2 regions of the Ochrobactrum quorumnocens genome follow, and region 2 is predicted to be linked to the other one. Evidence: predicted binding sites of a transcription regulator. Region 2 holds the regulator's gene; the other holds the start of a gene.

Region 1 (4,803 bases), 750 kb from region 2:
ATTCGAGATAACGACCGTGATAGACGAAGCCGGAAAAATCCGTATCAGCATAATAGATGCGCGCATAAAGATAATGGGCACCGTCCCTCAACTCACCCGAAACAGATTGCGCTGCGGCTTGATCGATTTTATCCGTCATTCGTCTTCCATAAAAAGGCCGAACTGCGACTGCTGGACCACCTCGGCAGGTGCTGCCAGCCCCATATGTTGCCACGCGAGCGCAGTCAGAACACGTCCGCGCGGCGTGCGCTGCAGAAAGCCCTGCTGGATCATATAGGGTTCGATAATGTCTTCGATAGCATCACGCGGCTCAGACAAGCCGGCCGCAATGGTTTCAATCCCGACTGGGCCACCACCAAAATTACGGGCGATCATATCCAGATAACGCCGGTCAAGCTGGTCAAAGCCGCGATTATCCACTTCAAGCCGTGACAGAGCTTCGTCGGCAATCTTGCGATCTATGACATCAGCACCCGCGACCAGCGCAAAATCGCGCACACGTCGCAACAGACGGCCCGCAATACGCGGTGTCCCGCGCGAGCGGCGCGCTACTTCCAGAGCACCATCCGGCGAAATACCCATCTGCATAATGCGAGCACCACGGCGCACAATATATTCGAGCTCTTCAACCGTATAGAAATTGAGCCTTACCGGAATACCGAAACGATCACGCAAAGGCGTGGTCAGAAGACCAAGCCGCGTCGTTGCTGCGACCAGCGTAAACTTCGCCAGATCGATCTTGACCGAACGTGCTGCCGGGCCTTCCCCGATAATGAGGTCGAGCTGGAAATCTTCCATCGCCGGATAGAGGATTTCCTCAACGGCCGGGCTCAGTCGATGAATTTCATCAATAAAGAGTACATCGCGATCTTCAAGATTGGTCAGAAGGGCGGCCAGATCACCGGCCTTCGCAATCACCGGACCAGACGTTGAGCGGAAATTAACGCCAAGTTCCTTGGCCATGATTTGCGCGAGCGTCGTCTTGCCAAGTCCCGGAGGCCCCACAAAGAGCACATGATCGAGTGCTTCACCGCGAACCTTGGCAGCTTCGATGAACACTTTGAGATTGGCGCGCGCCGCCGCCTGCCCAACAAAATCGTTAAGCGTTTGTGGGCGCAAGGTGCTGTCGGCGTCTTCGCCACGCAAGTCAGCATCGATAAGAGGATTACGGTCGCTCATGGCTCCCTCCTCGCATGATCGCTGAAATCAGGCAAGTATCTCACCGCGACAGCTCCTTCAGGCCGAGGCGAATAAGCTTGGCCGAATCGGCATCATCACCGGCTTCCCTCAAAGCCGCAGCTACGGCATTCGCTGCCTGATCGCGCGAATAACCCAAATTGGAAAGTGCTGAAACCGCATCTGTTACGGGAGCAGAGGCTGCACCTGCGCCCAGCTCCTGCTTAAGGCCGATAGTCCCGCTTGCATCACCCGCAAAGGCAGGTGCCTTGTTCTTCAATTCAGTAACAATGCGCTCGGCCACCTTCTTGCCGACGCCCGGCGCACGCGAAACCATCGCGAGATCACGCAGTGCAATGGCATTGGCAAGCTCAGGTGGCGTCAATGTTCCAAGCACGGCAAGCGCCACCTTGGCACCCACGCCCTGCACATTCTGCAACAGACGAAACCATTCGCGTTCAAGCTGTGATCCGAAGCCATAGAGGCGGATCATGTCTTCGCGCACATAGGTCTCGATAAACAGAATAGCCGCCTCGCCTGCCCCACCCAGATTACCGAGCGTGCGGGCGGAACAAAAGGCAACATAGCCGACACCATGCACGTCAATAACAGCATGATCCTCAGCGATTTCATCGATCACGCCCTTAAGCTTGCCGATCATATCAGTGCTACCCCGCTAAAAGCGCATCCCGAAAGTGTAAAATGGTTTTCAGGACCAAATGCGCGTTAACTCAAAAGCGCCTGCATCCTGCGTGCGCTGACAATACTTTGCCGATGATGTGCGTGACAAATTGCGATGGCGAGCGCATCGGCAGCATCGCTGGTATCGAATGTTGCACGCGGCATCAAAACCTTCACCATCATATGAATCTGCTGCTTTTCGCCATGGCCAACGCCAATCACCGCCTTCTTGACAGCATTTGGCGCATATTCCGCAACCGGAAGTCCCGCCTGTGCCGGTGCCAATAGCGCAATGCCGCGCGCTTGCCCGAGCTTCAGCGTGGCCGTCGCATCCTTGTTGACGAATGTATGCTCAACCGCTGCTTCATGGGGCATGAATTCATGCAGGACTTTGGAAAGGCCCTCATGCAGCTGACAAAGCCGCGAAGCCAGATCCATTTCAGCATTCGAGGTTACCGTACCGGAAGCGATGAAATGCAGGGAATTTCCAAGCGATTCGACAACGCCCCAACCGGTGCGGCGGAGCCCTGGATCAATACCAATGATGCGAATCGTTTCTTTCATAAGTGAACCCTATCCTCAGACAGGTTCACTTGACAGTACAAAAGTGAACAAAAGAGAAACATACACATCTGCTGATGCAGGAAAACTGGGTAGATTTTGGCAGTGATTCGCCGAAAATGCCGTTCTTTGAGAACCGGAGCGGAGTGTACTAAAAGGTACATGAGTACCGGCAGCGCAAAAGAGCGTCATTTGCAGGCCATCACAGCCGAAATCTACCCAGTTTTCCTGCATCAGCAGTTTTTAAGAGGCGCCGAAAGCCGTCTTAAGCAACACAATCTGATCCGAAACCGGATTACCGCGTGGAGCACTTTGCAGTGAAACGACTTCACCATAAACATTACGATCCATGCGACGGACGCGTGCCTGAAGGCGGATTGAGCGTTCGATGAGTTCAATGAATGCGAATGGCAGTTCATTCCAGCCGGTCGCCACTTCACCAGCCGAAGGCGTATCAAGACGAACTTTCGCCTTCTCGGCCTCGACCTGCTGGCGAGACATTTCACCATTGCGAGCGGCGCGCTGCAACAGAAGCCAGGACGCCACCTGCATGAGACGGGTGGTCAGGCGCATCGATTCGGCAGCATAAAGCGTTGCGGCAACGCGCGAGAGATTACGCGCTTCTTCGCGGCCCTCACCGTCGAGATAGCTTGCGGCTTCCTCGACCATATCCATGCCTTCACTGTAAATCGGCTTGAAGGAATCCGAGAACACCATGCGTTCAGCAAGGCTGATCATGTTACCCGGCATCTGTCCCTGTTCGCTAATCACTGCTCTGCCACCTTACATGACCGCACAACGGGCGATCATTCTGTTGCTCGCATTCTCGTCAAATGAATGCGAATGAAATTATTGAACCGCTGTTCGACCATGGGGAGAGCTGGGACGGAACAGCTGCGTTAGACAAGTCCACGACAAACTGCACCTTCATGCACGGTCGCGCAAGTTTATGTTTAACGTTCGGTTAATATTTTTAGGCAGATTTAAACAAAGCGTGAAAAGTTTGGACGCCAGACAGTCCCACATGCACTTGATTCTATGAAGCGCATAAAAAAAGAGCCGCAAAGGCGGCTCTCAGGAGTTTAACAGGGAGGCGTCAAACAGAGTGGCTAAACCACTCGGTAAGAATCCAGCCGAACTGGATGTAAACCATTTAACGCCGTTAAGATTAATGAAGGGTTAATTTTACGTTCGAGCTGTGGAAAAATCGTTATTCTCAGAATACACCCAAACGAAAAAGCCGCCCGAAGGCGGCTTTTAAAACTGGCTTGTTAACCGCGCTGTAACGCAGGTTTTGGACTTGAAGTGACAGGAGACTTGGAACCCTCGGACACCAGAGGCTTCGCAGCAGGCTTCTTGCCCCAACCGATGGTTGGCAGCCACTCAAGATAATAAGCAAGTGCAAATTGCATCACCACGCCCGTTGCGATCAAGAGTGTATCATATGGCAGGCCACCTGGATTAATCAGCTTCATGACCTGTGCCACCATCGCCAATAGCGTACCCGCGATAAAGACGGGCAGCGAATGCTTGCCGAGAATAGCGAGCGGATTATCCGGTGCCGTGCGCGCGATGCTGTTCAGTGTCGGCACGACAGCAATCAGATAGGCCATCGCCAGTACATGCAGAAGACGCGGAGCAGAAAGAAAGGTCTTGTCGAAACCGGTCAGAACTGCCGGCATGCCCATTGATGCGTCAATGCCCCAAAGCGGAATACGAACCCAGGCCAGTGAGAGAACCAGATAACCAACTGCTACTGCAATCAGCGCAGGATGTGTTGGCAACTTACCACCGCGGCGCACATGGATGACGCCAGCAATACCAATTGCAAACAAGAACTGCCACGATAGCGGGTTAAGGAACCAGACGCCTCCGGTCGGATAGTTGATAGGCGCTACACCATAAAGGCCCGACAACAGCCAGACTGTGCCCGACACAGCAACCATCAGCGAAAGGCTGATGCGCGCAAGAAGTAGCAGCAGCGGCGTCATAAGAAGCATGACGGCATACATCGACAGAATGTTGTTATAGCCAAGCTGATGACCCAGCGTGACGAGACCCAGCAAAGATTCGACCGGCTGCTTGACCAGCGGGCCGATATTGATCTGGGTCAGAAGCTCACGATGCTTGAGGAAAATGGCGGCAGCAGCAAAAATGCCGATGGTCGCAAGCGTCGTCATAATATGCGCCGTATAAAGCACGCACGCACGGCGCCACATTTTCAATGTCAGCACGAGACGATTGCCTGGCGCAAATTTTCCGCCATAGGCCAACGCAACAGCCATGCCTGAAATCAGAACAAAAGCTTCGGCAGAATCAGAAAAGCCGAGATTCTTGTGCGTGAAGTGCTCATAAATCGTACCGGGTACATGATTGATGAAAATC
Region 2 (4,803 bases):
AAGATGATGTTGCGACCGCAACCCGCGAACTTCTGACCGGCAAGGCCTGAGATATGGCGACCAAGCTCACCCATATCGACCAGACAGGCGCTGCCCATATGGTCGATGTTGGGGACAAGTTTGAGACTGAACGTCAGGCCACGGCAGAAGGCGCAGTCAGGATGAAGCCGGAAACGCTGGCGCTTATTCTGGAAGGCAATGCAGCCAAGGGTGACGTTATCGGCGCCGCACGGCTCGCTGGCATTATGGCCGCAAAGAAAACGTCAGATCTTATTCCGCTTTGCCACCCTCTGATGTTGACAAAAGTATCGGTTGATATCCAGCCTGATCTGACACTTCCCGGTCTGCGTATTCGTGCTACTGCAAAGCTTAAAGGCCGCACTGGTGTAGAGATGGAAGCCTTGACTGCTGTTTCCGTCACCTGCCTGACCATTTACGACATGGCCAAAGCAGTTGATCGCCATATGGAGATCACCGACATCCGTGTTTCGGCAAAAAGCGGCGGCAAGTCAGGCGACTGGAAAGCCTGAACATTCAGACGAGAGGAAACCCTATGTCCCTTCTCCCGGTCGATGAAGCACTTGCCCGCATCCTAAGCGCCGCTGAGCCGCATGGTTTTGAGCAGATACCACTTGCTTCAGCCGGAGGCCGTGTTGTTGCCGAGCAGGTCGCTGCGAAACTACTCCAGCCGCCATTTGATTGTTCCGCCATGGATGGCTATGCGCTCATCGCGCCTCAGAATGTTGAATATCCGATTGAACTTACAGTGATCGGCGAATCGGCCGCTGGAAAAAGATTTGAAGGCAAGCTTGCCGCTGGTGAAGCTGTGCGTATTTTCACCGGTGCACCTATGCCAGTTGGCGCTGACTGCATCGTCATTCAAGAAGACACCGAGCGTTCTGGTGACAAACTGACGATCCAACAAGGGCTCGATAAAGGCCGCCACATTCGGCGTGCGGGCCTCGACTTTGCACCCGGCGACACTGTTCTTCCAGTTGGATGCGAACTTGACGCCCCGGCGCTATCTCTTGCTGCAGCGAGCGGCAATGCAACGATTTCTGTTTTCAAGCAGCCGCGAATTGCCATTCTCGCCACAGGCGACGAGCTCGTCCCACCCGGAACAATTCCCGGACCTGATCAAATTGTGGCCTCCAATAGCGTGGGAATAGCCGAGATCGTGCGTCGCGCAGGTGGCAAGCCTGAAGACATGGGCATCATCGTTGACGACCCCGCCAAAATCGAATCAGCGATAAGCCAAGTGCTCGACGATGGCATCGATATCCTTGTCACTATCGGTGGCGCATCAGTAGGTGATCGTGATTACGTGCATGGCGCGTTGAAAAACAGCGGTGTTGATCTCGATTTCTGGAAAATTGCTATGCGACCCGGCAAACCGCTGATGTATGGCCGCAAGACAGTTTCAGGCAAAACAGTGCACGTCATCGGCCTGCCGGGAAACCCTGTTTCTAGCCTCGTTTGCGGCCTCGTATTTCTACGTCCATTGGTAGCCAAGCTATCCGGCACGGATTTGACCGCAGATATTCGTCCCGCAAAGCTTGGTCAGGCGATGAATTCTAATGATCACCGGCGCGATTTTGTTCGGGCAACAGTCGAACAGGACACTGATGGAACATTGATCGCAACACCTTTTCCTCTCCAGGATTCGTCGATGCTTTCTGCCTTAGTCCGCTCCAATGCGCTGCTAATCAGAGATGAAAATGCACCAGCTGCAGCGACCGGTGAATCGTGCTTGATATTGATGCTGTAACGAACCTATCCAATTCCGCCAGTCCGTTAATCATTTTAAAACCATTGCAGAACAAGACTGGAACATATAGTGTTCGTTCTGGTTTTGTTTTTATTTGATTCTGGTCTGGAGGGTGTAGCGCATGTTGACCCGTAAACAGCACGAGCTTCTGCTGTTCATTCATGAACGTCTTAAAGAGACGGGCATCCCTCCGTCTTTTGACGAGATGAAAGAGGCTCTCGATCTAGCCTCGAAATCGGGCATTCATCGCCTCATCACGGCCTTGGAAGAACGTGGCTTTATCCGCAGACTCCCAAATCGTGCACGTGCATTGGAAGTGCTCCGTCTGCCAGATTCCATTGCTCCCGGACTGAATTCGCAAAAGAAATTTGCGCCAAGTGTGATTGAAGGCAGTCTGGGCAAGGTGCCACCTGCCCCCGTGCCTGCGCGCCCTGCTCCGACAACAGCCAATGACGACGTATCGACCATGGTTTCCATCCCTGTGATGGGTCGTATCGCTGCTGGTGTACCAATCTCGGCGATCCAGAATCAGACCCATTCGCTCAGCCTTCCGCCAGAAATGATTGGCGCAGGTGAACACTACGCGCTTGAGGTCAAGGGCGACTCGATGATCGAAGCCGGAATTTTCGATGGTGATACTGTCATCATCAAGCGCGGCGATACAGCCAATCCAGGCGAAATCATCGTTGCACTGGTGGATGACGAAGAAGCGACGCTGAAACGTTTCCGCCGCAAAGGTGCGTCCATTGCGCTCGAAGCTGCAAACCCTGCCTATGAGACGCGGATATTCGGTCCTGACCGTGTTCGTGTGCAGGGCAAGCTGATCGGACTGATCCGACGCTACTAGAGCGCCGTGCGCCCTCTTGGGCGCACGAAGAACGCTCTCAACTATTGAATCTACCCATCCTGAAATGTGTAAAGCATTTTTCGGACAAGATGCGCACTAGAGCATATCTCCCAAAAGTTGGAACCGGTTTTGGTATAAAGATATGCGTAAAAACAAACAGTTAGGCGAATTTCTAACGATTCATCTTAAACAGGAAATGCGCTAGGATAAAAACTTAGAGCGTTTTTTGTTAAATCAAAGAAACGCTCCGGAATTATTGCGGAAGATCAGAGCCGATTGCATTTTCTGTTCCAGCTTTCTTCCGATACTCACGATCAGGCAAGCCGCGCGCCGCTCGTGAATAAAGTCGATAGAGATGCCAAGGTCTTGTAGGTGCATCGACTGAAAAGCTCAGTTTGTCCGCATAGTCGCTGATATTCCGAGGTACAGCAGGCGCGAAACGATAAGCCTCACCCTCACTGACTGGTTCTTGCCCCAAAAACTTTGCCTGAGCCACTTTGTCTGCGTTTAATTTTTGTCCAAATCTTATTTCAAGAGTTCCTTTGAGGGCTAATTCTTGCCTGCCGATCACGAGCGCGTTGGACCGCTCACAGCTTAGTTTTTTTCCGGCAATAGCAAGAATAACAATATCCCCCACATTACAGGCGACCTCGCGCATGTCTTCCTGGGTGGTATAGGCTAGCATTCGACCGTCCCGAAGGGGAATGGTACAGAGGCCGTCCTCACAAAGGAAAGCGTTCTCATCAACGGGAACGGGCTGTTTTTTCATTATGTGCGGAGAAACAAACGTTTCAACCAGATAGGCTGTCTGCCAGTTCTGTGCTGTGAATTGCGGTGGCCTGCTGCGATTAACAGCAAAATTCCCATCCGACAGTCGCACCGCCACAAACTTCGCATCTTCACTGACAAGAACATCAGGCATCGGCGTCCGAATGAATGCGATCAGTCCCAACACAACGAATGGAAGCGCCAGTAACCGCAGCCGAGTTGTGAAAACAACAGCAATCAAAAGCGCAACTGTCCAGAGAATGAGCGTGATGACTGGCATGACACCGGGATTGCCATCGGGCGATAGGCTGGCGACGAATTCCGCAATATGTCGCACAAGTAGAACGCCAAACCCCATGACCTGTAATGGCAGCCAATCGAGTTGCAGGGGCATCAACAATAGACTCAAGACTGCAAATGGCATCACCAGTATCGAAATAACCGGCAAGGCTAGTACATTGCCAACAAGCCCCAAAGGGGCGGTATTGTTGAAATGGTAAGCGGCAAATATCCCGCTGGCCACACCCGCTACAATTGATGTCGCAGCTGTGGCGATCGTCGGCGCTAGTATTCTTGACAGAATCCCGCGCGGCGATGCCGTGCGGTTTTCCATACCTGACTGTTTGCGGGCCTTCCTTTCACTCCACCAGGCGAACGCCGCAATCAGTCCCGCCGTTGCTGAAAATGACATCTGAAAACTTGGACCCAATATTTCGTGCGGCGAGATCGCGATCATCGCTATCGCTGAAATCGCCAGATTGCGCATACTGATAGCCGCTCTGTCAGCCAGAAGCGCGCAAAGCATCACAGCAATCATCACGTAGCTGCGCTGTGCCGCCACATCGGCTCCAGACATGGCGAGATAGAACGTACAACTCAGCAGCGACAGAAAAGCAGCATATTTCTTGACGGAGTATCGCGCGCTGAAGGCCGGAAACAGGGCAAACAGGGACCGCAACGACATCATGACCACTCCTGCAGCCAACACCATATGCAAGCCAGAAATCGATAGGATGTGCGCAAGCCCAGCCTTGCGCAGATGCTCATTGTCTCCTCACTGATCCCCGCCCGCTCGCCGGCGATCAGCGCTGCTGCAACGCTGCCATCTTCACCGGACAACACCTCTGCAATCCGCTCTGAAACATGTACGCGTAACTGTGCTATAGAACCGGAAATTTTTGCGGCCATATTACTTGGGCCGGGTACATCTACAATTTTCGGCGTCCCCAGAAAAAAGCCGTTTGCGCCGATCCCACCGAAATAAGCGTGAAAGCCAAAATCGTAATTTCCAGGCCGCACCGGACCGGACGCCACGCGCAGACGTGCAAAACCGTTCAAGCCGCTTCCGATTGTCGTTGAAGCTGGAATATCGCGCGCAGTAATCCGGATGCGTTGCGGCGAATAACGCAACTTGGGCGTT

The links. The regulator LexA, encoded in region 2, represses DNA repair genes until DNA is damaged. The targets are predictions, from matches to a motif close to TGTTCNNNNTGTGTTCNG.
Region 1: a site for LexA is predicted at 2,465-2,482, ahead of ruvC (crossover junction endodeoxyribonuclease RuvC). Genes of this name have one in related genera too.

Annotation. Positions count from the first base shown of each region.
Region 1 is NZ_CP022604.1:1,963,900-1,968,702, forward strand. It holds gene CES85_RS19040 (YbgC/FadM family acyl-CoA thioesterase) at 1-139, opposite strand, end outside; gene ruvB (Holliday junction branch migration DNA helicase RuvB) at 136-1,179, opposite strand; gene ruvA (Holliday junction branch migration protein RuvA) at 1,220-1,837, opposite strand; gene ruvC (crossover junction endodeoxyribonuclease RuvC) at 1,903-2,421, opposite strand; gene rcdA (protease adaptor protein RcdA) at 2,662-3,168, opposite strand; gene CES85_RS19065 (OpgC family protein) at 3,690-4,803, opposite strand, start outside.
Region 2 is NZ_CP022604.1:1,218,464-1,223,266, forward strand. It holds gene trpC (indole-3-glycerol phosphate synthase TrpC) at 1-50, shown strand, start outside; gene moaC (cyclic pyranopterin monophosphate synthase MoaC) at 54-530, shown strand; gene CES85_RS15365 (molybdopterin molybdotransferase MoeA) at 554-1,768, shown strand; gene lexA (transcriptional repressor LexA) at 1,890-2,615, shown strand; partial or broken gene CES85_RS15375 (ComEC/Rec2 family competence protein) at 2,869-4,803, opposite strand, start outside.